One region of the Clostridium sp. CS1-1 genome, then DNA from elsewhere that is predicted to be linked to it. Evidence: a T-box and tRNA genes for the amino acid it is inferred to sense, from the RefSeq annotation. Region 1 holds a T-box; the other regions hold tRNA genes.
The links. A T-box is a leader RNA that pairs with one kind of tRNA and senses whether it is charged. The one in region 1 lies ahead of AC0N0V_RS22905 (glycine--tRNA ligase), so its partner is inferred to be a tRNA-Gly.
Positions count from the first base shown of each region.

Region 2: it encodes a tRNA-Gly, which carries the amino acid that the T-box ahead of AC0N0V_RS22905 (glycine--tRNA ligase) is inferred to sense. The anticodon was not compared.
Region 3: it encodes a tRNA-Gly, which carries the amino acid that the T-box ahead of AC0N0V_RS22905 (glycine--tRNA ligase) is inferred to sense. The anticodon was not compared.
Region 4: it encodes a tRNA-Gly, which carries the amino acid that the T-box ahead of AC0N0V_RS22905 (glycine--tRNA ligase) is inferred to sense. The anticodon was not compared.

Region 1 is NZ_CM148680.1:4,835,529-4,843,381, reverse strand. Features, by position in the region: gene AC0N0V_RS22925 (hypothetical protein) at 1-405, shown strand, start outside; gene greA (transcription elongation factor GreA) at 577-1,056, shown strand; gene lysS (lysine--tRNA ligase) at 1,072-2,580, shown strand; tRNA gene AC0N0V_RS22910 (tRNA-Asn) at 2,798-2,872, shown strand; T-box leader at 2,977-3,142, shown strand; gene AC0N0V_RS22905 (glycine--tRNA ligase) at 3,488-4,879, shown strand; gene murD (UDP-N-acetylmuramoyl-L-alanine--D-glutamate ligase) at 5,447-6,820, shown strand; rRNA gene AC0N0V_RS22895 (16S ribosomal RNA) at 7,462-7,853, shown strand, end outside.
Region 2 is NZ_CM148680.1:623,877-631,729, forward strand. Features, by position in the region: rRNA gene AC0N0V_RS02745 (16S ribosomal RNA) at 1-714, shown strand, start outside; rRNA gene AC0N0V_RS02750 (23S ribosomal RNA) at 951-3,851, shown strand; rRNA gene rrf (5S ribosomal RNA) at 4,031-4,147, shown strand; tRNA gene AC0N0V_RS02760 (tRNA-Glu) at 4,153-4,227, shown strand; partial or broken gene AC0N0V_RS02765 (IS1595 family transposase) at 4,383-4,583, shown strand; gene plsY (glycerol-3-phosphate 1-O-acyltransferase PlsY) at 4,741-5,334, shown strand; gene AC0N0V_RS02775 (hypothetical protein) at 5,688-5,960, shown strand; tRNA gene AC0N0V_RS02780 (tRNA-Lys) at 6,024-6,099, opposite strand; tRNA gene AC0N0V_RS02785 (tRNA-Gln) at 6,103-6,177, opposite strand; tRNA gene AC0N0V_RS02790 (tRNA-Pro) at 6,188-6,263, opposite strand; tRNA gene AC0N0V_RS02795 (tRNA-Arg) at 6,269-6,345, opposite strand; tRNA gene AC0N0V_RS02800 (tRNA-Gly) at 6,352-6,425, opposite strand; gene AC0N0V_RS02805 (YciI family protein) at 6,629-6,934, shown strand; RNA gene ssrA (transfer-messenger RNA) at 7,447-7,800, shown strand.
Region 3 is NZ_CM148680.1:2,201,140-2,208,992, reverse strand. Features, by position in the region: gene AC0N0V_RS10405 (protein-glutamine gamma-glutamyltransferase) at 1-593, opposite strand, end outside; gene AC0N0V_RS10400 (hypothetical protein) at 650-1,639, opposite strand; gene AC0N0V_RS10395 (manganese efflux pump MntP) at 1,948-2,496, shown strand; gene AC0N0V_RS10390 (hypothetical protein) at 2,688-3,188, opposite strand; gene AC0N0V_RS10385 (hypothetical protein) at 3,313-3,456, opposite strand; gene AC0N0V_RS10380 (hypothetical protein) at 3,610-3,834, opposite strand; gene AC0N0V_RS10375 (CPCC family cysteine-rich protein) at 4,135-4,410, shown strand; tRNA gene AC0N0V_RS10370 (tRNA-Pro) at 4,991-5,066, shown strand; tRNA gene AC0N0V_RS10365 (tRNA-Gln) at 5,077-5,151, shown strand; tRNA gene AC0N0V_RS10360 (tRNA-Lys) at 5,155-5,230, shown strand; tRNA gene AC0N0V_RS10355 (tRNA-Leu) at 5,239-5,322, shown strand; tRNA gene AC0N0V_RS10350 (tRNA-Gly) at 5,373-5,447, shown strand; tRNA gene AC0N0V_RS10345 (tRNA-Gly) at 5,516-5,589, shown strand; gene AC0N0V_RS10340 (spore germination protein) at 5,836-7,329, shown strand; gene AC0N0V_RS10335 (GerAB/ArcD/ProY family transporter) at 7,322-7,853, shown strand, end outside.
Region 4 is NZ_CM148680.1:4,402,185-4,410,037, forward strand. Features, by position in the region: gene ytxC (putative sporulation protein YtxC) at 1-739, opposite strand, end outside; gene AC0N0V_RS20830 (DUF6873 family GME fold protein) at 944-1,648, shown strand; tRNA gene AC0N0V_RS20835 (tRNA-Cys) at 1,911-1,985, opposite strand; tRNA gene AC0N0V_RS20840 (tRNA-Gly) at 1,990-2,064, opposite strand; tRNA gene AC0N0V_RS20845 (tRNA-Phe) at 2,069-2,144, opposite strand; tRNA gene AC0N0V_RS20850 (tRNA-Asp) at 2,150-2,226, opposite strand; tRNA gene AC0N0V_RS20855 (tRNA-Val) at 2,232-2,307, opposite strand; gene hslO (Hsp33 family molecular chaperone HslO) at 3,054-3,938, opposite strand; gene AC0N0V_RS20865 (class I SAM-dependent DNA methyltransferase) at 3,982-4,725, opposite strand; gene AC0N0V_RS20870 (small, acid-soluble spore protein, alpha/beta type) at 4,887-5,150, opposite strand; gene AC0N0V_RS20875 (peptide ABC transporter substrate-binding protein) at 5,225-6,928, opposite strand; gene AC0N0V_RS20880 (aspartate-semialdehyde dehydrogenase) at 7,557-7,853, shown strand, end outside.

The sequences.
Region 1 (7,853 bases):
GAGGCTAAATATATAGTTTTGTTATCTGAAAACATAGGAAAAATCAATACTATTGGAGAATATATAGTTGCTAACTATGGTATAACACCTATGATTACAAATGACAAGGAATATGCTTTTAGAAACGCAGACTTTATTGTTAGTTCAATGGGAATGAATATAAATAGTAAAGCGGCTATATGGCATTTAAATAATATATATGTTCCTGAAAAGAGCAGTCAGATAATTATAAATGATGTAACGTATAACGTACCTTGGAAGTTAAGAGGATTAAACATGTCTCCAGAACTTCTTGGATCCATACTGTGTCAGATGGAAGAAAAAGATGTTGAAAAATCCCTTCAGTATAATGGGATATATTTAGATAAGATGAAATTTAATGAAGACACTTTGGGGATAGATTAAAGTAATCATAATCTTTACTCATTGTGAATTAAGCTTGAAAATGTTGACATTAAGAGGATGCTGTTTTATAATTACTTAAATGATTGATAAAGGTAGGTTATTCCATCATAAAAGGGTTAATAAACACTGATATAGAAAGTTTTTGATAAATTATTAAAAGGGGAGAATAAAATGAGTGGATCAAAAAAATATGTAATGACTTATGAGGGAGTAAAGAAGTTAGAAGAAGAATTAGAATATTTAAAAACAGTTAAGAGAAAAGAAATAACTGAAAAAATTAAAGTTGCACTTTCTTTTGGAGATTTAAGTGAAAACTCAGAGTATGACGATGCTAAAAATGAACAAGCATTTGTAGAAGGAAGAATAGTTCAACTTGAAAATATGCTTAAAAATGCTAGTATTGTAGATGAAAGTGAAGTACCAACAGATATTGTAAGCATAGGTTCTATAGTGAAATTAAAAGACTATGAGTTTGATGAGGAAGTAGAATATATAATGGTAGGTTCTGCAGAGGCAGATCCTATTAATAATAAGATATCTAATGAATCACCAGTAGGAAGAGGCCTTGTAGGAAAAAGAGTTGGTGATATAGTAGAAATACAAGTGCCAGATGGAGTAAGCAAGTATGAAATACTTGGCATAAGAAGATAATTGGAGGTTGTACAAATGTCAAATGAAGAAAAGAATATAAACGAATTAGAAGAAGATTTTAATGAACTTATGAAAATAAGAAGAGAGAAGTTCTTTAATCTACAAAATGAAGGAAAGGACCCTTTTGATGTTTATAAAGTTGAGAGAACTCATACTTCAAAACAAATAAAAGATAATTATGATGAATTAGAAGACAAAGAAGTAACCGTAGCAGGAAGACTTATGTCAAAAAGAGTTCAGGGTAAAGCTGGATTCTCAGACTTGCATGATAGATATGGGAAAATACAACTTTATATAAAAATAAATGATGTAGGTGAAGAGAAACTAAAAGAATATAAGTCTTTTGATATAGGAGATATTTTATCTGTAACAGGTAAAGTATTTAAAAGTAAGACAGGAGAAATAAGTATACATATTACAGATTTTCAACTTATAGCTAAATCATTAAAACCACTTCCAGAAAAATGGCATGGATTGAAGGATCCTGATTTAAGATATAGACAAAGGTATGTTGATTTAATAATGAATCAAGATGTTAGAGATACCTTTATGAAGAGAACTGCTATAATAAGAGCTATAAGAGAGTTTTTAGATAATAGAGATTATTTAGAAGTTGAAACTCCAGTGCTTTCTCCTATAGCAGGTGGTGCAGCAGCTAGACCGTTTAATACTCATCATAATGCTTTAGATATAGATATGTATCTAAGAATTGCTACAGAACTTTATTTAAAGAGATTAATTGTCGGTGGATTTGAAAAAGTATATGAAATGGGTAAAAACTTTAGAAATGAAGGTATAAGTGTAAGACATAATCCGGAATTTACAATGATAGAATTATATGAAGCTTTTGCAGACTACAATGATATGATGGAAATTACCGAGAATATGATGGCTTATGTATGTGATAAGGTTCTTGGTACTAAAAAGGTAATATATCAAGGAACAGAGATAGATTTTACACCACCATGGAGAAGAATTACTATGGTAGATGCTGTTAAAGAATATGCTGGTGTAGATTTTAATGAAATAAAAACTGATGAGGAAGCAAGAGTTATTGCAAAAGAAAAACATCTTCCATTGAAAAAGGAATTAAAGGATTATACAAAGGGTGAAATATTAAATCTATTATTTGAAGAATTCGGAGAAGATAAATTAATTCAACCTACATTTATTCTTGATTATCCAGTTGAAATATCTCCTCTTACAAAGAAAAAGAGAGGAAATGAGCAGTTTACGGAGAGATTTGAAGGATTTATATTCGGAAGAGAAGTATGTAATGCATACTCTGAATTGAATGACCCTATAGTTCAAAAAGATAGATTTGTTCAACAGCTTAAAGAAAGAGAACTTGGAGATGATGAAGCTTATATGATGGATGATGATTTTATCAATTCATTGGAAATAGGTATGCCTCCAACTGGTGGACTTGGTATAGGTATAGACAGAATGGTAATGTTCCTAACAGATGCGGCATCTATTAGAGATGTTATTCTATTCCCAACTATGAAACCAACTCAGCAATAGTATATATAGTTTAGATATCACATAAAGTTAAGCTTCAATAACTTAGAACTTTATAATGAGATAAGCTAGAAATAACTTGTATTAATTTTCTGGCTTATCTAGCATTATAAAGTTTTAAAGAAAAATTATATTTATGTAGTTAAAAATGTAGTTTTTTTAAAAAAACTATTGAAACTTTAAAAATGTATGATATAATAATAAATGTAAGTTAAGTTATTCCGTGGTAGCTCAACGGCGGAGCATTCGGCTGTTAACCGAAGGGTTGGAGGTTCGAGTCCTCTCCACGGAGCCATTTTTATTTTTTGATAAGTTCAATTTTATATGTATAAAATTGAATAATTAGTATATAATATAACAAAGGAAGTAAAGGTTATAAATTATATACAATGAATTAAATAGTTCACTATGAAGAAGAGAAGTAATAGTAGAAATCTTCTAAGAGAGATTGTGGTTGGTGAAAACAATTAAGATTTTATTATGAAGGGAACTTCCGAGTGATGGAATGAAGAGTAGGGCTAAGGCCAAGAAGGGTGGAACCGCGAAATAAACTTTCGTCCCTTTATGGTTAGGTCTTTTTTTTATATTAAATATTAGATGTAGGTGATAATTGCCATGAATGAAAGGCGCCATTTATGGCCTAGATTTAATATACAATTGAAAATTTAATATTTCGCTATGATGAAGAGGAGTAGTAATGAATATTCTTTAAGAGAGATTGTGGCTGGTGTGAACAATCGGAATTTATTATGAATGGAGCTTTTGAGTGATAATGGTAGAAAGCAGGGCTCATGTCAAGAAGGGTGGAACCGCGGAAATAAATTTTCGTCCCTTCATGGCAGGCCTTTTTTTATATTTTAATATAAAATGTAAATACTAACTAAAAATGATAAAAGTAGGAGGTAATGTTATGGCATTTGAAAAGACTATGGATAAGGTAGTTGCCTTAGCTAAAAACAGAGGATTTGTATATCCGGGATCAGAAATATACGGAGGACTTGCAAATACTTGGGATTATGGTCCTTTAGGTGTAGAATTAAAAAATAATGTAAAAAGAGCCTGGTGGCAAAAGTTTGTTCATGAGAGCAAACATAATGTTGGAATAGATACTGCTATTCTAATGAATAAAGATGTTTGGGTTGCATCTGGTCATGTTGGAAACTTTTCAGATCCACTTATGGATTGTAAGGAATGTAAGGCTAGATTTAGAGCAGATAAGTTAGTTGAAGAGCATATGACAGCACAAGGAATAGAAAAAGCTAGTGCAGATGGATGGAGTAATGAAAAATTAAAACAGTATATAGACGATAATAATATAGTTTGTCCAAGTTGTGGTAAAAAGAACTATACAGATATAAGAAAATTCAACTTGATGTTTAAGACTTTTCAGGGAGTTACAGAAGATACCCAAGCGGAAATATTTTTAAGACCAGAAACAGCACAAGGGATATTTGTAAATTTTAAAAATGTACAAAGAACTTCAAGAAAAAAGGTGCCATTTGGAATAGCTCAAATAGGCAAGTCTTTTAGAAATGAGATAACTCCAGGTAATTTTACTTTTAGAACTAGAGAATTCGAGCAGATGGAACTTGAATTTTTCTGCCAACCGGGAACTGACTTAGAATGGCATAGCTACTGGAAGGAATATTGTTGGAACTTCTTATTAAAACTTGGAATAAAAGAAGAGAATATAAGATTTAGAGACCATGAAAAAGATGAACTATCTCACTACAGTAATGCAACTTCAGATATTGAGTATTTGTATCCATTTGGATGGGGTGAAATGTGGGGAATAGCTGATAGAACTGATTATGATCTTAAACAACATCAACAGCACTCTGGAAAAGATTTATCATACCTTGATCCTAACACAAATGAAAGATATGTGCCATACTGTATAGAGCCTTCAGTTGGAGCTGATAGATTAACATTATCATTCTTAATTGATGCTTATGATGAGGAGGAAATTGAAGGTGGCGATGTAAGAGCTGTGCTTCACTTTCATCCAGCAATAGCACCTTTTAAATTAGCTATACTTCCTTTAACTAAAAAACTTTCTGATAAAGCATTAGAAATATATGATGATTTAAGAAAGGATTTTAATGTTGATTATGATGATGCAGGAAGTATCGGAAAGAGATATAGAAGAGAAGACGAAATTGGAACACCTTATTGCATAACAGTAGACTTTGATACTCTTGAGGATAATACTGTAACAGTTAGAGATAGAGATACTATGCAACAATTCAGAATAAAGATAGATGAAATTAAGAATTTTATAAAAGAAAAGATAGAATTCTAATTTAACAAGGCATATTTGCTTTAGAATATCTAAAGTAAATATGCCTTTTATAAATTATGTCCTACATACAAGAAGATGCTATTAATTAATATTAAAATAATTCTATATAATAATTACTGAGAAGACTAAATGTTTACACTAACAAGAGATGAATTCTTAACATAGTTTAAGGAAATTAAAATAAAAAAAGAACCGGATACTTATTATCCGGTAAAATAGGGTTTAATCATGGGGATATGTTATATGTTTAATTAAAACTTGGGGAATTATATTAATGTTTCCTTACGGCACAAACATATTATATCATATAATAACAAAAAAGTTCAATACGTTACAATAAAGTTGATAAATTAAATATTTTCTATCAATTTCGACTTTTCTCGACTTTATAATAATACTATAGCTCTATAGTATTAAGAGTTAAATGAAGATTATTATGTAATTGTAGATTATTTAATATATAAAATAAAAACACATTAGAAAACAACTAATTTCTCTATTAAAGTGGTATAATTTAGTATGAGGAAAAATCAAATAGATAGGTTTTTAAAGTTTTGGAGGTTTTTTATGAAGAAGGATTTTAATTATTTTAAGGATTTTATAAAAGATAAAAAGACAGCTGTAGTTGGTATAGGTATAAGTAATACTCCACTAATAAATTTTCTCTTAAATTTAGGAGCAAAAGTTACGGCTTTTGATAAAAAAAGTGAAGAGGAACTAGGTGAAATTGTTGAAGATTTTAAGAAAAAAGGAGTACAATTAGTATTAGGGGAAGGGTATCTGGATAACTTAAAAGGGTTTGATGTTATATTCAAAACTCCATCGATGAGAATAGATAGTCCGTCACTTATAAAAGCTAAGAAAGAAGGTGCGTATATAACTTCAGAAATAGAAGAGTTTGTAAGATACTGCCCTGCTAAGATTTATGGAGTGACAGGTAGCGATGGGAAAACCACTACTACGACACTGATATATACAATACTTAAAGAAAATGGATATAAGACATGGGTTGGTGGCAATATAGGAACCCCACTTTTCACAAAAATAGAAGAAGTAAAAGAGAGTGATAGAGTTGTGCTTGAACTTTCTAGTTTTCAACTTATGACAATGGGTGTATCACCAGAGGTAGCTGTTATTACAAATTTAAGCCCAAACCACCTGGATATTCATAAGGATATGAATGAGTACGTTGAGGCTAAAAAGAATATATTTAAATACCAGTGTGAGAATGATTTATTAGTACTAAATAGGGATAATGAAATAACTAATTCTATGGTAAAAGAAGCTAAGGGAAAAGTGCTCCAATTTTCTATAATAAGTGCAGAAGAGGATGCATGTTTCAAAAATAACAAGCTGTATATAAAAGAAAAAGAAGTATGTGATTTAAGCGAGTTAAAACTAAAGGGAATGCATAATGTAGAGAATTTACTTGCTGCGTTTTGTGCACTAAGCGAAGATGTAAGCGTAGATAGTATGAGAGTAGTGGCTACAACATTTGCTGGGGTAGAGCATAGATGTGAATTTGTTAGAGAGATAGATGGTGTGAAATATTACAATGATTCTATAGCATCCAGTCCAAGCAGAACGTTAGCTGGGCTCAAGGCTTTTGATAAGTCAGTAATTTTAATTGCAGGAGGATATGACAAAAACTTACCTTTTGAATCCTTAGCAGAAGAAGGGTATTCTAAGATTAAGTATTTAATTTTGATAGGGGACACAAAATATAAAATAAAGGATGCTTTTGATAAAGTTATTTCTGCGAAAGGTATTACTTTACCGATAATAATTGAAGAAAGTCTAGAATCTGCTATTTATAAATCAAAAGAAATAGGGAAGAAAGGCGATATAGTAACATTATCACCAGCTTGTGCAAGTTTTGATATGTTTGCTAATTTTGAAATTAGAGGGAATAAATTTAAAGAACTCATAAGAAAAATATAATTTGCTTATACTCATATATGTAAAGCCTTGTCTAAATTAATAGTTAGTGTTTATATAGATAATGGGAACAGAATCACTTTATATGATTAAATTTCAGTTCTAAAGTAAAAAGTGAAGGTATATAGCATTTAGCCTTTGGTAAAGTGCTTATAAAACTAATAATTAAATGCGTTATTAAGAACTCATTTAATTATTAGTTTTATGATAACATCAGGTAAATCCTACTAAATTACCAGGATTTACTCAAATCAGTACTTTTAATAAAAAAACATCAAGTTAACAGAAACTTACCCATGTGTATCAATATATAAAATAAGATGAATTTTGAAGAGAAATTGAGTAATAGTAAATTAAATCACGGATTTGCTATGAAAAGAATATATATACATCTTTGTTTGTGATAGAATAACATATGTCGTCACGAGATACGACAAAGTTTAACAAAATAACTTTCCAAGTAATAAAAAAGTTATTGACAATATAAAACAAAGCTGTTAAACTAAGTAAGCAGTCGGGATGAGACAAATTGATCCTTGAAAATTAAACAGAGTGAAAGATAAGTTAAAACTTGTTTTTAAATAAACCAGCAATTCTTTGAGTTACTTTTAAAGTAACAAAACAGTAATGAGCAAGCAAACTTTTAAATTGAGAGTTTGATCCTGGCTCAGGACGAACGCTGGCGGCGTGCCTAACACATGCAAGTCGAGCGATGAAACCCTTCGGGGTGGATTAGCGGCGGACGGGTGAGTAACACGTGGGTAACCTGCCTCAAAGAGGGGGATAGCCTCCCGAAAGGGAGATTAATACCGCATAACATTAGTTTTTCGCATGAAGGACTAATTAAAGGAGTAATCCGCTTTGAGATGGACCCGCGGCGCATTAGCTAGTTGGTGAGGTAAAGGCTCACCAAGGCGACGATGCGTAGCCGACCTGAGAGGGTGATCGGCCACATTGGAACTGAGATACGGTCCAGACTCCTACGGGAGGCAGCAGTGGGGAATATTGCACAATGGGCGAAAGCCTGATGCAGCAA
Region 2 (7,853 bases), 840 kb from region 1:
TACTAGGTGTAGGGGGGTCCAACCCTCTGTGCCGCAGTTAACACAATAAGTACTCCGCCTGGGAAGTACGATCGCAAGATTAAAACTCAAAGGAATTGACGGGGGCCCGCACAAGCAGCGGAGCATGTGGTTTAATTCGAAGCAACGCGAAGAACCTTACCTGGACTTGACATCCCCTGAATTACTCGTAATGGAGGAAGCCCTTCGGGGCAGGGAGACAGGTGGTGCATGGTTGTCGTCAGCTCGTGTCGTGAGATGTTAGGTTAAGTCCTGCAACGAGCGCAACCCTTATCATTAGTTGCTACCATTAAGTTGAGCACTCTAGTGAGACTGCCCGGGTTAACCGGGAGGAAGGTGGGGATGACGTCAAATCATCATGCCCCTTATGTCCAGGGCTACACACGTGCTACAATGGTGAGTACAATTAGATGCAAACCCGCGAGGGGGAGCCAAACTAAAAAACTCATCCCAGTTCGGATTGTAGGCTGAAACTCGCCTACATGAAGCTGGAGTTGCTAGTAATCGCGAATCAGAATGTCGCGGTGAATACGTTCCCGGGCCTTGTACACACCGCCCGTCACACCATGAGAGCTGGCAACACCCGAAGTCCGTGAGGTAACCGTAAGGAGCCAGCGGCCGAAGGTGGGGTCAGTGATTGGGGTGAAGTCGTAACAAGGTAGCCGTAGGAGAACCTGCGGCTGGATCACCTCCTTTCTAAGGAATAATAACTAGAAACTTAGGTTTTTAGTTACATTGGAATTCTGGTTTACACTCTGTTTAATTTTGAGGGATCATTTTCCTGTTGACTCGATTAGAGTTAGCATGATAAGGTGTATCTCCAATATTGTTCTTTGAAAATTGCACAGTGATAAGCGTTAAATAATGAAAGTTATTTAACATAAACAAAGTAAAGCTAAAGGTATATATACCTTTGTAGAATTATGATTTAAGGTCAAGCTACAAAGGGCGCATGGTGAATGCCTTGGCACCAGTAGCCGATGAAGGACGCGATAAGCTGCGATAAGCTTCGGGTAGGCGCAAATAGCCTGCGATCCGGAGATTTCCGAATGGGGCAACCCACATAGCTAACGCTATGTACTGTAAACTGAATTCATAGGTTTATAGAGGTAGACCCGGGGAACTGAAACATCTAAGTACCCGGAGGAAGAGAAAGAAAAATCGATTTCCTAAGTAGCGGCGAGCGAAAGGGAAAGAGCCCAAACCAGGAACTTGTTCCTGGGGTTGCGGACAGATCATAAAAGGAAGTAGGAATTAATTGAAGAGAGCTGGAAGGCTCCGCCATAGAAGGTAACAGCCCTGTAGATGAAAATGAAAACTTCTAGATCTGATCCAGAGTACCACGAGACACGTGAAACCTTGTGGGAAGCAGGGAGGACCACCTCCCAAGGCTAAATACTAACTGGTGACCGATAGTGAAGCAGTACCGTGAGGGAAAGGTGAAAAGAACCCCGGAAGGGGAGTGAAATAGAACCTGAAACCGTGTGTCCACAATCAGTCGAAGCAGTTTTACCTGCGACGACGTGCTTTTTGTAGAACGAGCCAGCGAGTTACGATGTGTAGCAAGGTTAAGTATTTAAGATACGTAGCCGAAGGGAAACCGAGTCTGAATAGGGCAAAAAGTTGCATGTCGTAGACCCGAAACCGGGTGACCTATCCATGGACAGGTTGAAGCGGAAGTAAAATTCCGTGGAGGACCGAACCACATTGGTGTTGAAAAACCATGGGATGAGCTGTGGATAGCGGAGAAATTCCAATCGAACTCGGAGATAGCTGGTTCTCCTCGAAATAGCTTTAGGGCTAGCGTTTTGAATGAGTAGTGGAGGTAGAGCACTGAATGGGCTAGGGGCTGACAACAGTTACTGAACCCTATCAAACTCCGAATGCCATATACTTGAATCAAAGCAGTCAGACTACGAATGATAAGATCCGTGGTCAAAAGGGAAACAGCCCAGACCATCAGCTAAGGTCCCAAAGTGTAAGTTAAGTGGAAAAGGATGTGGGATTTCTAAGACAACTAGGATGTTGGCTTAGAAGCAGCCACTCATTTAAAGAGTGCGTAATAGCTCACTAGTCGAGAGATCCTGCGCCGAAGATGTTCGGGGCTAAAACTTACCACCGAAGCTATGGATTCACCGTAAGGTGAGTGGTAGAGGAGCTTCCTGTATGGGTTGAAGTCGTACCGTAAGGAGCGGTGGACTGTACAGGAGTGAGTATGCTGGCATAAGTAGCGAGAAATAAGTGAGAATCTTATTGGTCGAAAACCTAAGGTTTCCTGAGGAAGGCTCGTCCGCTCAGGGTTAGTCGGGACCTAAGCCGAGGCCGAAAGGCGTAGGTGATGGACAATCGGTTGATATTCCGATACCACCAGTTTGCGTTATTACAAATGGGATGACGCAGGAGGATAAGATGTGCGCACTATTGGATGTGCGTCTAAGCACTTAGGCAGACTAGATAGGCAAATCCGTCTAGTCAATGCTGAGGTGTTACGGGGAGCCCTTTTGGGCGAAGTATCTGATTCCACGCTGCCAAGAAAAGTCTCTATGGAGTGAACTGGTGCCCGTACCGCAAACCGACACAGGTAGGTGAGGAGAGAATCCTAAGACCAGCGGAAGAATTGTTGTCAAGGAACTCGGCAAATTGACCCCGTAACTTCGGGAGAAGGGGTGCCACCGCAAGGTGGTCGCAGAGAATAGGCCCAAGCAACTGTTTAGCAAAAACACAGGTCTCTGCTAAAGCGAAAGCTGATGTATAGGGGCTGACGCCTGCCCGGTGCTGGAAGGTTAAGGGGAACACTTAGCGCAAGCGAAGGTGTGAACTTAAGCCCCAGTAAACGGCGGCCGTAACTATAACGGTCCTAAGGTAGCGAAATTCCTTGTCGGGTAAGTTCCGACCCGCACGAATGGCGTAATGACTTGGGCACTGTCTCGACAACAAATCCGGCGAAATTGTATTGCGAGTGAAGATGCTCGCTACCCGCGATTGGACGGAAAGACCCCGTAGAGCTTTACTGTAGCTTAGCATTGAGTCTCGGTATTGTCTGTACAGGATAGGTGGGAGACTGCGAAGCAGAGGCGTCAGCCTTTGTGGAGTCGTCCTTGGGATACCACCCTGACAGTACTGGGATTCTAACCGGCGGCCATGAATCTGGTCACGGGACATTGTTAGGTGGGCAGTTTGACTGGGGCGGTCGCCTCCTAAAAAGTAACGGAGGCGCCCAAAGGTTCCCTCAGAACGGTTGGAAATCGTTCGTAGAGTGCAAAGGCAGAAGGGAGCCTGACTGCGACACAAACAAGTGGAGCAGGGACGAAAGTCGGGCTTAGTGATCCGGTGGTACCTCGTGGGAGGGCCATCGCTCAACGGATAAAAGCTACCTCGGGGATAACAGGCTGATCTCCCCCAAGAGTCCACATCGACGGGGAGGTTTGGCACCTCGATGTCGGCTCGTCGCATCCTGGGGCTGAAGTAGGTCCCAAGGGTTGGGCTGTTCGCCCATTAAAGCGGCACGCGAGCTGGGTTCAGAACGTCGTGAGACAGTTCGGTCCCTATCCGTCGCGGGCGTAGGAAATTTGAGAGGAGCTGTCCTTAGTACGAGAGGACCGGGATGGACTGACCTCTGGTGCACCAGTTGTTCCGCCAGGAGCACAGCTGGGTAGCTATGTCGGGACGGGATAAACGCTGAAAGCATCTAAGCGTGAAGCCCACCTCAAGATAAGATTTCCCATAGCGTAAGCTAGTAAGACCCCTTGAAGAACACAAGGTTGATAGGTCAGAGGTGTAAGCATGGTAACATGTTCAGCTGACTGATACTAATAGGTCGAGGGCTTGACCTAATATATCACTGTGCAATTTTGAGAGAACAATTCTTTCAAATAAAAAGTAACAATAAAAATTGATAGAAGCGAGCAGTTCAAGGAAAAGCTTGAGCGAGGAGCAGAGTTTACTTCAGTAAATGAGCACCACAGCGAAGGATTTGACGCAGAAATGCGAAGCTTATAGCAATTTTTGCGAATCTAGTGGTTATGACGTGAAGGCTACACCCGTTCCCATTCCGAACACGATGGTTAAGCTTCACAGTGCCGATGGTACTGCACGGGAGACTGTGTGGAAGAGTAGGTCGCTGCTAGGTAATATGGCCCCTTGGTCAAGCGGTCAAGACACCACCCTTTCACGGTGGTAACAGGGGTTCGATTCCCCTAGGGGTCACCAAAAACCTTGTAAACAATAATATGTTTATAAGGTTTTTTTATTTGCAAAAGTCTGTGTTAATAGTTGAGGTAGGTATTTCTAATTAAGTACCTATCTTGCTTCATTTTTAGGATATGTTTTAAAACCTTGTTGAAAATAGATATTTATTTAAAAAATTAGAACAGAAACATGTAAAAAGAGGTAAACATAAAGAAGGCATATATCATATTCGACATATTAATGCCCTACATATCAATTTAAAAAAATGGATGAAAAGGTTTAATAGTGTTGCGGCAAAATACATAAGCAACTATGTTAAATGGCTTAAATTATTTAATACAGAAGAAAAAATAATCAAGGCTAAAAATTTTATTATTTAAAGTAATATAACGAATTCCTATATCAAAGTAAAAGAGAGCCGGTATACATATAATGCGCTATATATTATGATTATTATGTTATAATAAACAAGTATAACTATCTACAATGATTAGATTAGACAAATAAAAATAAAATGAATTTAAGGTGAAAGAAATGATTATCATAATAACAATTGTAATATCTTTTTTGTGTGGTTCAATCCCAACAGGATATCTACTTACTAAAAAACTATGTAAAGTTGATATAAGAACTAAAGGTAGTGGAAATATAGGTTCAACAAATGTTAAAAGAATTGCAGGAACTAAGATATCTATTATTACTCAGATAATTGATATTTTAAAAGGAGTAATTCCTGTAGTTTTAGGGATGTATTTGGTTAAAACTATAAGTTTACCAATATCATCTAATACATTTATCGCTATTATTGCAATAGCAGTAGTTTTGGGACATGATTATACTCCATTTCTCAAATTTAATGGTGGCAAAGGTGTAAATACAACTCTTGGTGCATTTATTTTGGTTGCACCAGTTCCAACATTAATTGGTGTCGCAGTTCACTTTATATTGCGTCTATTTACGAGTATAGTTTCTGTTAGGTCAATTGCAATAGGAGTAACAATACCTATTATGTGTTTTATTATGAAATTCCCCATTTCAATAGTTGTTTCTACTACAATAGCCTGTGCTTTAATGATAGTTAGACACAAAGATAATCTAATAAGAATTATAAATAACGAAGAAAAATAATAGTTAAATTATATATACAATCATATTTTTATTCGTATTTCTTTTGAAACTAACGACTTCAGGTAGTTTTGATATGGGATAGATTATAGGATCAAATCATTAATTTTAATGTAACAATACTTTGTAAAATTTGAGTATTATAGATATATCATTAGAAATATTGTTAAAGTTATCATATAGTGATAGTGTAGATTCATAGCACCATAGAGATACTTTTACGGTGGTAGTGCAGATGAATTTAACATAGCTTTAAACTGATGATAAAGTTCAAATAGATATTTATATATTTATTCACATGATTATATGAAATATTCAAATTTTAATTATTAAAATATTATAAGGGGGATTTTAGCATGTTCTTTGTTTTAGTTTCTATAATATTATTGATTTTTCCTGTAATTATGATTCATATGATAAAGAGGGAGCGTAGAGGAATAAAAGATAAAGGAACCCCAGATATTAGTTCAAATGATTTTAATGATAGTACTTTACATGATTATAATTATAATATGTTAAGTAGTAGCTTCGACAGTGATAACAGCGGTTGTAACTATAATGATAGCTGTGAATGTAGTGATTGCGGTTGTGACAGTGGAAGCTGTGATTCAGGGGGAAGTTGTGATTAAAGAGTGATGATATAGAAAGGTATAGTAAAAAAACTCAACAATTTTGTTGAGTTTTTTTATTATTGGTGGCTCACCGGGGAATCGAACCCCGGACACCATGATTAAAAGTCATGTGCTCTACCGACTGAGCTAGTGAACCAAATGGCTGGGATAGCAGGATTCGAACCTACGAATACCAGAGTCAAAGTCTGGTGCCTTACCGCTTGGCGATATCCCAATATTTTTAGTGGTCGGGGTGACAGGGATTGAACCTGCGACCTCATGGTCCCAAACCACGCGCGCTCCCATCTGCGCCACACCCCGATACATGGTGCGTCTTAAGGGATTCGAACCCCTGGCACACGCCTTAGAAGGGCGTTGCTCTATCCAACTGAGCTAAAGACGCGTATAATGGAGCGGGTGAAGGGAATCGAACCCTCGTAACTAGCTTGGAAGGCTAGCACTCTACCATTGAGTTACACCCGCATATATAAATCTAGGAAACAAAATAAACATTCTCTAATCCTGTTTAATTGTTTTGTGTATAATTCCTTAACACAATTATATATTATAAGATAAGTGTAGTATTTTGTCAACTATTGTTTTAAAAATAATTTTTTAGCAATCATTGATAAATTTATGTTTTTTTTGATATAATAAATAACAATAATAAAAAGGGGGATTGTTTTATGCAATTTGTACTTACTGGTTATGATGGGAATGATGAGAGGGCACTTGAAAGAAGATTAGCGGCTCGTGAAAAGCACTTAAGTCTTGCTGAATCAATGGCTAATGAAGGAAAGCTTTTATATGCCACTGCACTAATCGATGAAAATGAAAAAATGGTAGGATCAGTTATGGTTATGGAGTTTCCTACAAGAGAGAAGCTTGACGAGTATCTAAAGAATGAACCATATGTTATAGGCAATGTGTGGGAGAAAATTGATATTAAACCTTGTAAGGTTGCTCCGATATTTGCAGGAATGCATAGGTAAGTAGAATAAGAGTTTATTAAGTTTTTAAAATGAATATTGATATAAATTATGAGAAGATGATCTTTTAGGTTGTCACCCTATAATTTATATCTTTTTAATTTTAAAAAGTATATCATTATGCCCTTTAAAAGTAAAAGGATATAAAGAAATAAAATGTGCATACAAAACATGTAACATAATATATATATTTAATAAAATAGAAAATAATTTAAGATTTGGACCAATAAGAAACTAATGAATTTTATAATATGATAATAAGTAGAGTACCATACTTTATTATTTTTGATTCCTAAGTATTTAAGCTAAAAAACTTACATAAAGCAATGATGAAAAACATTACTAATTTAGGTTAAATAATACCATTGATAACTTCCACTTTATAGTGTATCATAATAACTGTCAGGTAGATAAATGTACCTGATATTGAGAGTTTAAAATTAAATAATTTAACAAAAATGCGTTTATAGATTTTTTAGATACACTTATAACTCTAGTGTTATATTTGATAATATGGGGGCGTATTTGGTTTCGACGGGGGTATGTTGTATCTGGGAAGCGAGTCGAGGGAACCTGTGGACCCGCGTTAAAAAACTATGGGATTAAAGATAAACGCAAACGATAATTTTGCATTAGCAGCTTAGTCTGCTACGTTCTACCTTTGAGTACCGCGGCTTAGGATAGGGCGTCGACAGCGGTGAACCGAGTCCAGCAAAGCTTTGAGCTGGAAACGGAATTTATGAAGCTACTAAAATCAGAAGCCTGTCCTTAGGCGCCTGGTAGAGGGAATATTAAACTAAGGACTGCACTCGGAGATGCTCAGGTATTACGGCTTTCGGACAGGGGTTCGACACCCCTCGCCTCCACTCTACATAACAGTATTTTCAGCATGTAACAGCAACTTTAACAGTAATGAATTACA
Region 3 (7,853 bases), 2.4 Mb from region 1:
TTACCTAAGTATATAACATTTTCTCCTTGCCATTCAGGAGTTTTGGGATTTACTTCAGGGTTTTTGAAGTACCTTCTATCACCAGGAAAGTAATCCGCTTGCTTTTTTGTATACCCAATATCACTGATATTGGAGTCTATATTATGCCAATTCATCAAATATATTCTTGGAAACACTTGATTAAATAGGCTTTCAGGATATATGTTAAGTAAAGCCTTATAATAAACAATAACCATTGCTGTAGCACATTCAGTTGCATATTTTGAGCTATTTACGAAAATATCCTTAATGGCCTCAGAGGGTTTTACACCTTTTTTTGATAAAAATCCTCCTATTTTTGTTCTTTCCCAAAATCTAGAATTACACTTAGATTTGCGAAAAATTTCAAACGAGAAGTTACTTTTATTAAGTTCTTTGGATGAATCAACTATATTTTTTCTTAAGCTTAATTCAAATTTTAATTCATTAATTGAGTTATAAGTATATATTGTTTTACTTTCATATAGTTTAATAATAACTTTACTTTCAATGCTGTTATTTGCATATTCTTTTATTGTTCTAGGATCAAATTGATTACCTGATATTTTAATCATCTCATGCCTCCTATTTCACAACTTTTTATTATTGTTAGTGATTCAATCTAAAGTCTTTAAGTCATCTCCAAATTAACTCTGGCAATATTAATTTGATCTAATACGGGGTACTTAATCCACATGCTCCAATGGTATAAGCTTTGCTTAAATAGCTTATAAGAAAATTCTGATAGCAGCATCTTTGTTTGATCATCTAAAGCATTAAATGTTAACAAAAGTTCCTGCTCTTCTTCTTGCATTAAATTTGATCTCATATTACCACTCATCATTGAAAATCTGCATAAATATTTAGAGTCCAAGCGTACAAAGCAAGGTGTAGGAGTAGAACACTGCTGAAAACTTTCACCTGTAAAGAATAAAAAAGGCTCATTTTCTCTAAGCCAGTTCATCAAAGATATATACTGTTTTTGACTATCGCTGTGTTCGCCCATATCTATTCCTGGTACGAACCCTAAAAGTTTACGGGCTAATTCTATATCTTTTGTATGTGACGAAAGTAGGCGCTCTCCGATTAAGGATATAATTTGAGGAGAATCTGATTGGAAAAAAGCCCAAACTAAATCATGAATAAGACTTTCTTTCCTATTTCTAGCAAAAATCATATTGCTTACAATTGGCAGAATCGTTATATCCATATAATTACTTATCAGAAGCCCTGAGACTATATCTAAAACTTCGTCAAACTCGTCACTTAGTCCGTCGTCATGAGAGCCTGTTTCTAGCATCCATCTTAAGGTAAGATGAATTTTTTCTTTAGAATCAGATGAAGATTTCTCATCTAATGAAGTTCTCTTTAATACTTCATCCACCATTTGTAGAGAAATTTGATTCCTTGAGCTTAAATAAGATAATAAGGTATATTCACTCAGTGTAGTTTTAAGTATAAATAGGGAAGTGAAGCACAGATTTTCATCATTAACCAAATTTAGAGCCTCTTGTCTGTCATTCTTAAGTAGTGTTAAAAAGAAGTTGTGTAATTCATTAACACCTTTTTGCAGTCTTACTTTATCTAATAAGTTTATAGAAACCAAGTTAGTTCCATACATATATATTCTCCTTTCACTTTGATAGAGATATAGAAACATTTAATTATATTTGACTAGCTATATTGGTGATTATATTAATTTTGACAGAATTATTTATAATAACATAGTATGTTAATTTATATAAAATGTTTATGATTAATGTTAATTAACTGATATATAAATAAAAATTCATGTGATATTACTGTAACAACCTGTAATTTTCTACATATAATAGAATAAAATTTAATCCTTATTGTCAATCACCCTAAATTAAAACTTAACTTAAATGAACTCAATTATCTTACTTAAGAAAATAAGGGGGTAAGGCTATGGATTTAATTTATTTGTTTTTCATTGCAGTAATTAATAGTATAGATAATATCGGTATAGGAGTTGCCTATAGTATTGCTGGAATACGAGTGAGTTTGTTAAAAAATATACTAATTTCATTTTTAGCTTTTTTAGTGTCATTTATTGCTTCATATTCTGGAGGTGTAATATCTCATTATGTAAGTGAAGATACTTCTTCAATCCTTAGCATGATACTTTTAGTATCTATGGGATTATGGATGATATATAGAGCTTATCTTGAGAAAGAAGGTAGTAATATAGAACACGTAAGAGTTCTTAAATATAAGGAAGCAATATACATCGGTATAATATTAGCACTTGATGACATAGGTAGTTCAGTTAGCTCAGGTTTAATAGGATATGAAGCGTTTTGGGTATCGGTACCTTATTTCATTGTAAGTTTTTTTATATTTTCTTTAGCGAATTATGGAACAAAGTTTTCCTCGAAGTTTGTAACCGGTAAAAAAGCCACTATTGTAGCTGGATTATTAATGATTTTAATAGGTATATTAGGTGTTTTTGAATAGAAGAATATTAAACTAATATAAGTACCCTATAAAGTTTTAGTTTTATAGGGTACTGCTTATACTAATTATTTATAAATTTAAAATTATTCTTTTCCGGAAGGGTAAGAGTCTTTTAAATCAGTATTAAAAGGTGCTAGATTTTGTACTCTACTTAAATATAACTTTATTAAATAATGTGAATAAAATTGTATTTAATCTTTTGAAAAATATTTTTTATAAATATTATTTGTGCATCCATAATCAATTAAAAGTATTTGATTATCTAATATTCCCCAAGAACTTAAACTTTTTACATCTCCATATAGTAAATCATAAGTGTCAACTATTTCTATTACGTTTTTATAAAGAGAGTCATTTTTGCTAATTCCGAGGAGCTTAAAAACATTTTTGTGCTTTTCCTCTCTTTTTTTAGCTAAAGGAATAGCTCTTCTCATAATGAGCATATCTTCTTTATACCAAACTACAGGACATAAATATCTCTTTAAATTTTCATCTATACTACTATAAATAAAACTTTCAGTCTCACATTGTCTATATCCACCATGAAATTTTGATAACTTAATAACATAATTCTTATCTATAGCATAGATGATTCTACCAGCTCCTTCTCCTAGATATTGAAAATTTTTGTTAATTTCTTTACCACTCATTAAAAAAATCTTTTCAAACATTTCAGTTTCTGAAAAATTCACTTTGGAGAAACCCCCCTTTGATAACTCTATATCTTATATAGTATTAAAGGACAGACATATTTGTCCGTCCTTCTATTTAATAATCTTACAGTTATGCCAAAGTGAGAATAATTTTCTAAAGTAACTAATGCTTGTCTGTTTTAATCTCTTCTACAATTACCTTTGCGATTGTTTTTATTTCTTCTATTCTTGCAAGATCTATCTGATCTATCACATCTATCGGATCTATCTGATCTTCTATTCTTACAAGATCTGTCTGATCTATCACATCTATCGGATCTATCTGATCTTCTATTCTTACAAGATCTATCAGATCTATCAGATCTATCAGATCTATCGGATCTATCGGATCTATCGGATTTATCAGATCTTCTATTCTTGCAACATCTATCAGATCTCTCTGACATACAATGCCTACTATTTACATCTGTGATATCTGATTGTGGTGTATATCCAAATCTACTACATCTTTTTGAATTATGATGTCTAGATCTTTTACTTGATCTATGGCATTTATCGGATCTGTCACTTTTTTCGCATCTATCAGACCTGTGTGATTTATTTCTTCTACCTGATTTATTAGTTTCTTTACATTTATCACTTCTACTTGATCTTGAATTTGATTTTTTATTAGACAATTCTTCATTACCTCCTATTACTTTAGATCAATATATTTAGCTTTTGTCAATATATAATATGCCAAATTTACTAATTTGGTGACGGTTTCCATTGCTTAAGGTGAAATCTGAACGTATAGCTAATCAATGTACAAAGATGGTATAAATATCATGTGGATATACTTTAAAATAATTGATACAATTTAAATGTAGCTTGCAATGGAAAGATAAATGAAACATTTACTTGTAAACAGGATGCAAAAGTATTTAGGTACATAGTAATTTAAAATTTCTATAATTAATCTATAATTAATAATAGGGGGTTAACAATGATTAGATACACTTGTCCATGTTGTGGATATAAAACTTTAAGTGAGAAACCATACGGTACTCATGAAATTTGTACAACTTGTTTTTGGGAAGATGATAAGGCTCAGTTTGAGAATCCTGATTATGCTGAAGGAATAAATGGAGTTTCACTTAGACAAGCCCAGAAAAATTTTACGGAATTTGGTGCATCTCAAAGAAAGCTAGTAAAGCTTGTAAGAAAACCAAATAATATCTTTTTAAGGGATGAAAATTGGAAACCTTTAGTTGAAAATTAATTTGATAAGTTAAAGTTAGCAAATTAGGTAAAACCTGACTAGAATATAGTTTCACAGCAACTCCATTAGTGTATGGAATATTTGACTATCGATATAACTGATTTGTAGTAAATCTTATTATATTGAATAAAATGTCTTGTAGATACTTGTTTATCTACAAGACATTTTTAATAGCTTCATTTTTAAAGGAATTATAAGAGACCAATGTAGGATATTCATATACATTTTTACGTCTGATCCTTAATACTAAGTATTAAGGATATTCATGTCAAATTTATGGATTCACTAGTATATAGCCTAATACTTTAGAATTAATAGCAATTTTAAAATCAAGTTAAAATACAAAGAAAACTAAAGAAAATAGACATAAATATGAGATAATGGCAAAATATAGGCTAAATCAGTCTGAAAAAAGATGTAGAATAGTTGACAAGCTCTTTAAAATAGTATAGAATTCATAAATGTACTCACGAAATAAACTAAGTGAGCATAAGAAATGCGTTTTTAAATCAACTAAATAGAGCAATAATGTTCTAAGTTGTATACTAGGATTTAGAATTCTTGAAAATGCATTATATATCGGGGTGTGGCGCAGATGGGAGCGCGCGTGGTTTGGGACCATGAGGTCGCAGGTTCAATCCCTGTCACCCCGACCACTAAAAACATTGGGATATCGCCAAGCGGTAAGGCACCAGACTTTGACTCTGGTATTCGTAGGTTCAAATCCTGCTATCCCAGCCATTTGGTTCACTAGCTCAGTCGGTAGAGCACATGACTTTTAATCATGGTGTCCGGGGTTCGATTCCCCGGTGAGCCACCAATTAATTTGCAGGTGTGGCGGAATTGGCAGACGCACTAGACTTAGGATCTAGCGCCTTAGGCATGGGGGTTCGACTCCCTTCACCTGCACCAATTAATTCTTTTTAAAACATGTTCTTAGTTTTAAGCTACTTATTAAATAAGCGGGAGTGGCTCAGTGGTAGAGCGTCACCTTGCCAAGGTGAACGTCGTGGGTTCGAATCCCATCTTCCGCTCCAATTAAATGTATTACGGAATAGCGTAACAATTTCAGTATGGTTAATGTGGTACAAAAAATATTAAATATGCGGGTGTAACTCAATGGTAGAGTGCTAGCCTTCCAAGCTAGTTACGAGGGTTCGATTCCCTTCACCCGCTCCAAATAAAAAAACTTATAGCTAAAATTAGCTATAAGTTTTTTTATTTGTCAAATGTATATAACTACTGTTTAACTACTATATTTGGAGAAGGAATAGGTAAAGAATAATATACTTTCCTGAAATGTATGTTAATCTTATCTAAAAGAATTCCATAAAGCTTTATTTCTACGTTATACGCTTTATCCTAAGGATAAAGCGTATATTTCGTTTAAATATGGGGAATAAATTCCTATATGGGGTGATATATATGCCAAATGAAAATAGTACTATTCAATGTATGATTAAACATATTGAAGATTTAATAGGGATAAAAAGTAAACTAGCAATAAAACACTTCATAATAGGAAAGAACTTTCAAATAAATGCTGCTATTGTTTATACTGGAGGATTAGTTAATACAGATATGATAGATAGAGACATTCTTTCTTCTTTAATGTTACATGTAGAGGAAGACTTATGTGGAATAGAAGATGTTGGAGACTACTTATGCAAGAAATATATTACCATTAGTAGTACTAATGTTGAACCAGATATAAACAAGGCTGTAGAAAATATAAAACGAGGGAAAACTGCAATACTAGTTGAAGGTTATTACAATTTCATAATAGTAGATACAGCCAAGGGGGCTTATCGATCTGTTACGGATCCAGAAAACGAATCATCAACAAGAGGTCCTAGAGACGGCTTTATAGAAAGCTTGGAAACAAATATAAGTTTATTAAGAAAACGTATAAAGGATAAAAGTCTCGTAATAGAAAATTTCACAGTAGGCAGGAGATCACAAACTGATTTAGTGATTATGTACATAGATGATATAGTAGATAAAAATATATTAAATAGTATACGAGAAAGAATAGAATCTTTAGATATAGATAGTGTAGAATCAAATTCTATTATTGAACAATGTTTAGAAAAGCACACTTATAGTATTTTTCCGCAGATTTTTTATACAGAACGTCCAGATAGAGTACAGGCCAATTTAATGGAAGGAAAAATTGCCATATTAACTGAAGGAAGTCCATTCGCTTTAACTTTACCTACTGTATTTGTAGAGTTCTTTCATACAGTAGAGGACTATTATAATAGAACTTTGATTTCGAGTTTTACTAGAATTGTAAGATATATAGCTGCGGCTATAATATTAACTTTTCCAGGTGTTTATATTACCATAATTAAATTTAACTCAGAGTTAATCCCAGCAACATTTATTCAATCTATAATTGAGTCAAGAAAGGGAATAGTTTTAACTCCGTTTATGTCTATGTTATCTATGAATTTAGTTATAGAATTTTTAAGAGAAGGAGGACTTAGAATTCCAGGCAAAATAGGGCAGACGATAAGCGTCGTTGGTGGTATCATTATAGGTGATGCAGCACTCAAAGCCAAAATGGTGAGTTCTACTACATTACTTGTAGTTGGACTTGTGACCGCGGCATCTTTTCTAATTCCTAACTATGAAATGGCACTTTCAATAAGGTTGTTAAACTATCCTGCTATAATACTTGCCAATTGGTTAGGAATGCTAGGAGTTGCTATATCGTCATTCTTTATAATAGCCTACCTTTGTTCTTTAGATAGTTTTGGAGTTCCTTATTTTTCATTTAGTAAAAGTGATATGAAAGATACTTTAATAAGAGCACCTATATGGAAAATGGATAAAAGGCCTATTTCTATGTCGACCAATAATCCAATAAGACAGGGAAGTTTTAAACATAAATCTAGGTGGAAGAAAAATGGCTAAGAAAAGTTATTTAACTTCTAACCAATTAACTTTGCTCTTAATCGGAAGTATGATGGGGGTAGGAATATTATCACTACCTCTTGATGTAATAAAATACGCAAAACAAAGCGGATGGATATCCTGCATATTGGGTTTAATGTATCCTTTATATTTGGTATTCATAGCTCAATACTTACATAAAAAATCTTCTAATGAAAATATTTTGATACTAAGTAATAAGTGTTTTGGAAAATTTATCGGATCAATATTAAATATTATATTTATATTTTATTTTTTATTAACATTAACAGCAGTAGCTTCAGGCATGACTAACGTACTTTTAATATATATGACTTATTTTTTAACCAGGTATAAAATAATAATAACATTATTATTAGCGCCAGCCTTTGTTGCTTATAAAGGAATAAAAACTATTGGAAGAATGAATGAAGTAATATTCTATTTAACTGTTGTAACCTTTTTTATGCCTATTCCAGCCCTGAAAGAGGGAAGCTTAATTAATATAACGCCTGTTCTTGATCCAG
Region 4 (7,853 bases), 430 kb from region 1:
AAACACTTATTATCAAATCTTCTACATTAGTATTTTCCCTATATCTTATATCATTTAAATCACTAAATAAACTTTCAGTAATATCTTCATCATTTTTATCTCTTACTACGTATTTCCCTTCAATGTCAATTTCTATATTGACTAGGTCAATTTTACTCTCCTGTATTTCTACAAAATATTTTAGTAGTTTTATAAACTCATTATATTCTTTTTCAACCATATATCTTTCAACTACTTTATCTATTATACCTTCTAAATCATCTTTTAATTCCTTCATCCTAAATCTCATAAAACCATTTATATTTATTTCATTATTTTCATCAATACATTCAACAATTTTATCTATTATTGCATTTCTCTTATTCATACAATAAATAGAATTCTCATCTATTATGCTTCCCTCTCCCTTTAGCGTTTCTAGGCTACTATCTTTAATTTCTTTAAGCTCATCATATTTCAGAAAAAAGTATGTATCCGATAAAAAATTCATCATATCTTTCTTATAAAACTGATCTATAACAGCATTATATAATATATTAGCTATATGTATATTAAACATATTATGAAGCTTGCTGTTCATTTCTTCTTCACAGAATATCTTTACGAAGTGAGTATTTGACTCTATGCTTTCCGAAATACCTATAACTATGTTCTTATTTTTAAAATACTCTTTTATATAATTTATTCCGTCTATTATATCTTCTCTATCATTATCATACACTATTGTAAGTAATAGCATTCCTCACACTCCCTTCTTAAAAATAGTATGCGTTTAAACAAAATCCCTATTCAAAATCTTTTTGTCAAATACCGACATTGTTAATTTAGATTGAAAGTCAGAATCAAAAGATATAAAATTAAATATAATCTTTACTTACGAAATTTCAACTAAGTTATTCACTAGCTACTTAGTTAAATCATTGTTTACAAGGAAGGTTTTTGTATGAAATATGCTATTGTAGATTTTAGAATAAGTGATGAGGAAAAATACAACCTTATCAATTTAGGATTTAATATTTTAATTTGCCCTCCCTCAAGATTATTATACCAAGCAGTTTGCGGTCATCCTGATATGCTTTTACATATTATTGATAAAAATAATATTATAGTCCATCGAGATATTGATAAGGGTTTTGTCGTTTTTTTAAAGAATTTAGGTTTTAATATAATACTGTCGAAAAATAATTTAAAGAGTACTTATCCTGAGGATATTGCTTTAAATAGTATAAGTTTATCTAACTTATTTATTCATAACATTAAATATACAGATGAAGAACTTCTTCATCGGATGAGTAATAAGAAACTGATAAATGTAAAACAAGGATACACCAAATGCTCAACAGCTGTAGTAAATAAACATGCAATCATGACTAGTGACAAAACTATAGCTAAAGCATTAATTCAAGAAAATATAGATGTGTTATCACTTCCACCAGGAGATATTTTACTGCCTGGTTTAAGTTACGGATTCATTGGAGGGTGTTGTGGACTTATTTCTAATGATACTTTAGCCTTTTATGGCGACTTAGAATTCTATACACATAGAAAGATGGTATTAGAATTTTTAGAGAAGCATAACGTAAAGCCTGTATATTTAAGAAAAGGAAAGTTAATAGATAGAGGAAGCCTTTTTGTAATTTACAGTTAAAGATTTTTTCCTAGTAACCTTACAAAAATAGATAATTTATTATTGTTGTCTTTTACCTTTTGTAAAATATTGATTATTCAGATTAAAACGAGCCTTAATCCAAATCTTTTATTATCAGATATCAAAAGTTCAAGTTTACAAAATAAATTAAAATTTTATAACGAAATAAAAAAACTCTATAATTAACCGTTTATTAGATACTAATATTTAAGTTAATACAAAAACAAAAGAACTATCTAAAAATTAGATAGTTCTTTCAGTTTGGAGGCGCCACCCAGATTTGAACTGGGGGATAAAGGTTTTGCAGACCTCTGCCTTACCACTTGGCTATGGCGCCGTATTGGAGCGGAAGATGGGATTCGAACCCACGACGTTCACCTTGGCAAGGTGACGCTCTACCACTGAGCCACTCCCGCAAACTGGTGGCCAGACCAGGAATCGAACCAGGGACACGAGGATTTTCAGTCCTCTGCTCTACCGACTGAGCTATCTGGCCTAATTTGGCGACCCAGAAGGGACTCGAACCCTCGACCTCCGGCGTGACAGGCCGGCACTCTAACCAACTGAGCCACTGGGCCGCGTATGGTGGGCACAACAGGGATCGAACCTGTGACCCCCTGCTTGTAAGGCAGGTGCTCTCCCAGCTGAGCTATGCGCCCATACGCTATGTCTTTAAGACATTTATTATTATATAACCAGTTTTGAATATTGTCAACATATTTTTTACTTTTCTCATTCGACGTTACCATCGCGCTGCTGACATGTATTATAATACAAAAATAATTGAATACTGTCAATGCTACATTTTGACTTTATTTAGAATTAGACTCATATTCCTTCATTTTTGTATCTAATTCTCTACTTTCCTACATAATGTATCTTTTAAATTAGTTGAAAATATAGACTTTCAACATGATACAAACTTGGTACACCATAAAATCATTTTAAATTTATCATTATTATAAACAGACTTCTAAGCATCAGATGGAGTTTTAACTCCACCTGATGCTTATAAACAGAGTTCTTAGTGGCTTTGACACTTAGAACTCGTTATCCTTTAGGGGAAGTCGTTATCCAGGGGCGTAGCCGCTCTTTACTCCCCCTCGGAGAAAAGCAGATATCCCAAATCTCTGATTTGGTGATAGTCGCTTTCACACCGTGCGGCAAGTATTATAGCGGGTAGTCATCGGATAAAGTAGCATATAATAAGTTCTTAGAATACATTTAAGTAAGTGCTTTTTAGTATCCTTAGCTTCTAAAATTATGAAAATCTTGGAATTTTTAATTGTTTGAGTGCTAATCGAGTTGTCAGAATTCTTATTCTAGACGCTTTAGAATACTTAAGAGCAATTAATAGTATCAAATAACTTTTTATACACCACTTTTCGTTTGCTAAATAATAAAATTACTTTCCTACTTCTTCAAGTATCTCCCCTATCTGTTCATTTGTAAATTTATAAGATTTATTACAGAAATGACACTTAAGCTCTTCTGTCTTACCTTCATTATACAGTTCTTCTAAATCCTTTTTTCCTATACTTATAAATGCTCTCTCCACTCTTTCTCTCGAGCAATCACATTTATAAACTGGAGTTATACTCTCATGTATTTTTAAATCCATACCCTCGAAGATATAGTTAAGTATATCCTCTATAGACATTCCCTTTATTATCATCTCTGTTATTGATGGTATTTCTTCAAGTCTATAAGTTACTAAATCAGCAGCTAACTCATTTGCGCCAGGCATCATCTGTATTATAAATCCACCTGCTGCTTTTATACTTAAATCAGTATTTACAAGAACACCTAGTCCTACAGCTGATGGTGTTTGCTCAGACACTGTAAAGTAGTACGCTAAGTCGTCTCCTATTTCACCTGAATAAATAGGTACTTGACCAACATAAGGCTCTTTTAGTCCCATATCTCTTATAATAACTAAATTACCATTCTTTCCTATAGCCCCGCCAACATCTAGCTTTCCCTTACTATTAGCAGGTAAATCTACAGATGGATTGCCTATATACCCTTTTACACTAGCATCTACATATGAAGTTACTACTAACCCTTTGGCCTCTCCCCCTCCTGACATTTGGATGGTTAAAGTATCCTTTTCTGATTTTAGCATTGATCCCATGAGACTTCCTGCAGTTAACATCCTTCCAAGAGCTGCTGATGCGGTTGGAGCACAATTATGAATTTTGACTCCCTCATTTACAAGTTCCGTAGTTATTGCTGCAATTATTCTAATATCCCCATTACTAGCAGTAGCTTTAACTAATTTATCTGACATAATTATAAATCCTCCTTAGTTACAAATAATTTATTAAAAACCTTTAGTTCTTCTTACTTACTACGTATACTATCCTCTCTGTACTGTCAGTTATATTGTTATGTTCATAGTTATCCATTATTCTTATAATTTTAAAATTTACTTTCTCTAATAACTGCTCAATCTCTTCACATGTATATGCTCTCTCCGAGTGATGCTCATCAAACCTTCTATACAACTCGTCTTCTTTTACAAAAAACGTTAGATACATGTCCACAATTTCGTTTTCAAGGGAGTTTTCCCATATATAAGTTACACTTTCATCATCATAATTATATACGTTATTTCCCAATACATTAGTAAGCTTATAATGCGAATTTATATCAAATATAAATATTCCATCATCATTTAAATGGTTAAACACGCTGGTTAAGTACTTTTTTATATCATTTATATCCAATATATAGTTTGTAGAATCTAAACAGCAGGTTATAAGATCAAATTTTCTATTCAAGTTCAGTTCTACTATGTCCTGGCATACAAATTTAACTTTTAGTCCTTTAGACCTCATCTTTGTTTCTGCTTTTGTTAACATATCCCCTGATAAATCTACAGCCCAGGTACTATTAAATTTAGGGGCTATTTTCTCTGTTATATTTCCAGTTCCACAACCTAAATCAAGATACTCTCTCTTATCTAAATTGAGTTCTTCACATATTTCTATAACCACATTTGCCCATCTTTCATAATCTATATCATTGTTTATAAGCTCATCGTAAATCTGAGCAAACTCCTTATAACAATCCATAATAGCATCCTTTCAAAAAACATAAAGTAAAATCTATAAAATTATTCATCAATTAATATTATAAATTTTTAATTAATTAGTCAATAATTTTAGGTTATTAATTAAGCAAATTGCCTAATTCGCAATTTGCTTAATCCTATTTCATTTAAACTATTATCCTATTATTTATTTTGTTTTAAGTTGTTTAGAATAACTTCATTCTTAGGAATATTTAATTCCTTTTTTCTTCGTGTCATCATCCCCCCTATCCGTCCAGTCTCTTCTGCTGTAAGTCCACTCCAACCATACTTATCTACCTTATCGCTAAGTCCTAACTCGTCAGCTATTTCATATTTTAGCTTTTCTCTCAATTTCTCAACTTCACTAAGTTCTCTATGAGATTTCAATTTAGCTTTTATAACTTTCTTTAATGGAGTATTCGCCATGTTGTACCACCCTCCCATTATTTCTGTTTATTATTTTTTACAATAAGAGGATTATTTATACATGATTATATTGTTTACTCCCACCGCCCTTGAGTATAAGCGTATTTAAATTCTACTTCCGGACCAACTGTAGGAAATATCAAATTTTTTATATATTTTTGTTTATATATATACTTATTTCTATAAGCCGTAGGTGATATCACTGCATCATTTAAAATTAAAATCTTCTCAGCTTCTTTGAAACAATTGAATCTTTCCTCATTTTTATCACTCCCAAGCAACGCGGCCTTTGTGATTAACTTATCATAATTGATATTAGACCATCCTGTTTTAATTATATTTGTACCTGAATGCCATAAATATAACTCTGACATAGGGTCATTATAATCAGAACTCCAAATCATGCTAGCAATTTGATAATTACCTTCCCCTATCTTTTTTTGAAAAGCCTCCCAATCAACATATTCAATTTTAATGTTTATACCAAGGTTCCTTATATACATTTCCTTAAAGAATTCCGCTATTTCCTTCTGACTTTTATCCAGTCCAGGTTGTAGATATGTAACTGTAATTTTACTTGGATCCTTGCCTAATCCCAATTCTTCTAATCCACTAATTAGTAGTTCCTTAGGGTTTGGTGAAATTTCCTTTAATTCCTTAACTAAATCTGAGCTTGATCTTTGCCTAAAATCATCATTTCCAATATTTATTGAAGGTGGTATCCAGCTATATGCTGGTGTATAAACTCCTCCCCACAGTTTTTTCGAAATTTCTTCTCTATCTATCGCTAAAGTAAATGCTTTTCTCACCTTATCATTACTAAAGAGTCTATTCTTTTGATTAAAAACCTCATAGTTTGTGGACAGCATAGGAACTAAGAATTCATCAAATTCAGAAGTTTTATTAAGACTTTCCTTCCATTTCGCATTAGCGACCTTTATTAAATCTATTGATTTATTGTCGAATTCATTTAATAAATCCTCATCAGATTTTGTTAATTGTATAGTTACCCTTTGTAGTTTAACAGACTTAGCATCCCAATAACTCTCATTTTTAACTAATTCAATTTTATTACCATGAGTCCACTGTTTTATTGTAAATGGGCCGCAGTATACCATCGTATCTGCTTCCATACCATACTTATCTTTATATTTATCTACAATATCTTTTCTTTGTGGTTGCATTCCTACTAAGCTTGTTAAACTTAAAAAATATGCACAAGGTGATTCAAGTGTTATTTCCAAAGTTTTATCATCTATAGCTTTAACCCCTACTATATCCGAAGATAATCTATTTCCTTTATGTTTTTCTACATCATTGTATGTTCTAGCCCCTTTAATGTGATACAATAAAAAAGCATATTGAGAATCTATTTTCGGATCTAAACTTCGCTTAATTCCATATTCATAGTCTTTTGCTGTAACTTTTTGCCCATCAGACCATTGATTATCCCTTAAATGAAAAATCCACTTTAACCCATCTGATGATATATCCCAGCTTAATGCTCCAGCTGGCTTGACTACACTCTTTCCGTTTTCATCTTTCTCAATTCTTGTTAGTCCTTCATTAGTTTCAATAAGAACCTGTGAAGAATATACATCTCCAGCTTTGGCCTGATCTAAAACTTGTGGTTCTTCACCTAAAACTATATTTAAAAATTGCCCCTTATCATTTTGCAGCGCCACAGTTTCAACGACTTTGTTCTTACATCCTGATAACACTACAGACGCAATAATAAGAGATATGCATAATCTAACTATAAACTTACTATCTTTCAAAACAATCTCTCCTTAAATAAACATAATAAATCTTCATGTAATCTATCTAAATAAAATACTTTATATTATCCCCTGCACATCCTATAGATTCTAACCCTTGTATTCCAAAACTATACACACTTTTAATTTTTTATATAAAGCTCTTATATTTTATCCAAACTTTATTCAATAAAAGTAGAACTTTTATATGAAATATTTATAAAATATAACATAGGGTAAAATATTCAATGTTCAATATAATGAAATTCTAAACATGTTTAACTTTTAAAAATAACACCTAATTAAATTTATTTAAATATCTGTAACACATATAAAGTTTTATCTCGTTTATCTATATAAAAATAAATATCATAATTTGTTTTATAATTTTAATACATTATTATATAAAGTTCTCATGTATAAAACACTAATAATACTAATGTGAGATACAATTCGTAATTTTATGAACTTAGAATTAATATTTTCTAAAATTACATCCATTTTAACATTCGTCAATGATTACGATTACACAATTAAAATAATAACAAACTAATATATATTCACAAACATTGTATTAATAAAAAGGTATATATTTTTACTTTAACCAGATATATAATATAATAAAAGTGAAAATCAGGAGGTATTAAAAATGAAATATAACGTAGCAGTTGTTGGTTCAACTGGAATGGTTGGCAGAAAATTTATTGATGTATTAGCTGAAAGAAATTTCCCAATAGATACTATCTATTTTTTTGCTTCAGCAAAATCAGCAGGTAAGGCATTAAAGTTTAAGGACAATGATGTAATGGTTGAAGAATTAAAAGAAGACAATATAAAAAATAAAAAAATAGATTTCGCATTATTTTCTGCTGGTGGAGATGTAAGTAAAGAGTATGCCCCTATATTTGCAAGATATGGCGCTACAGTTATAGATAACAGTAGTGCT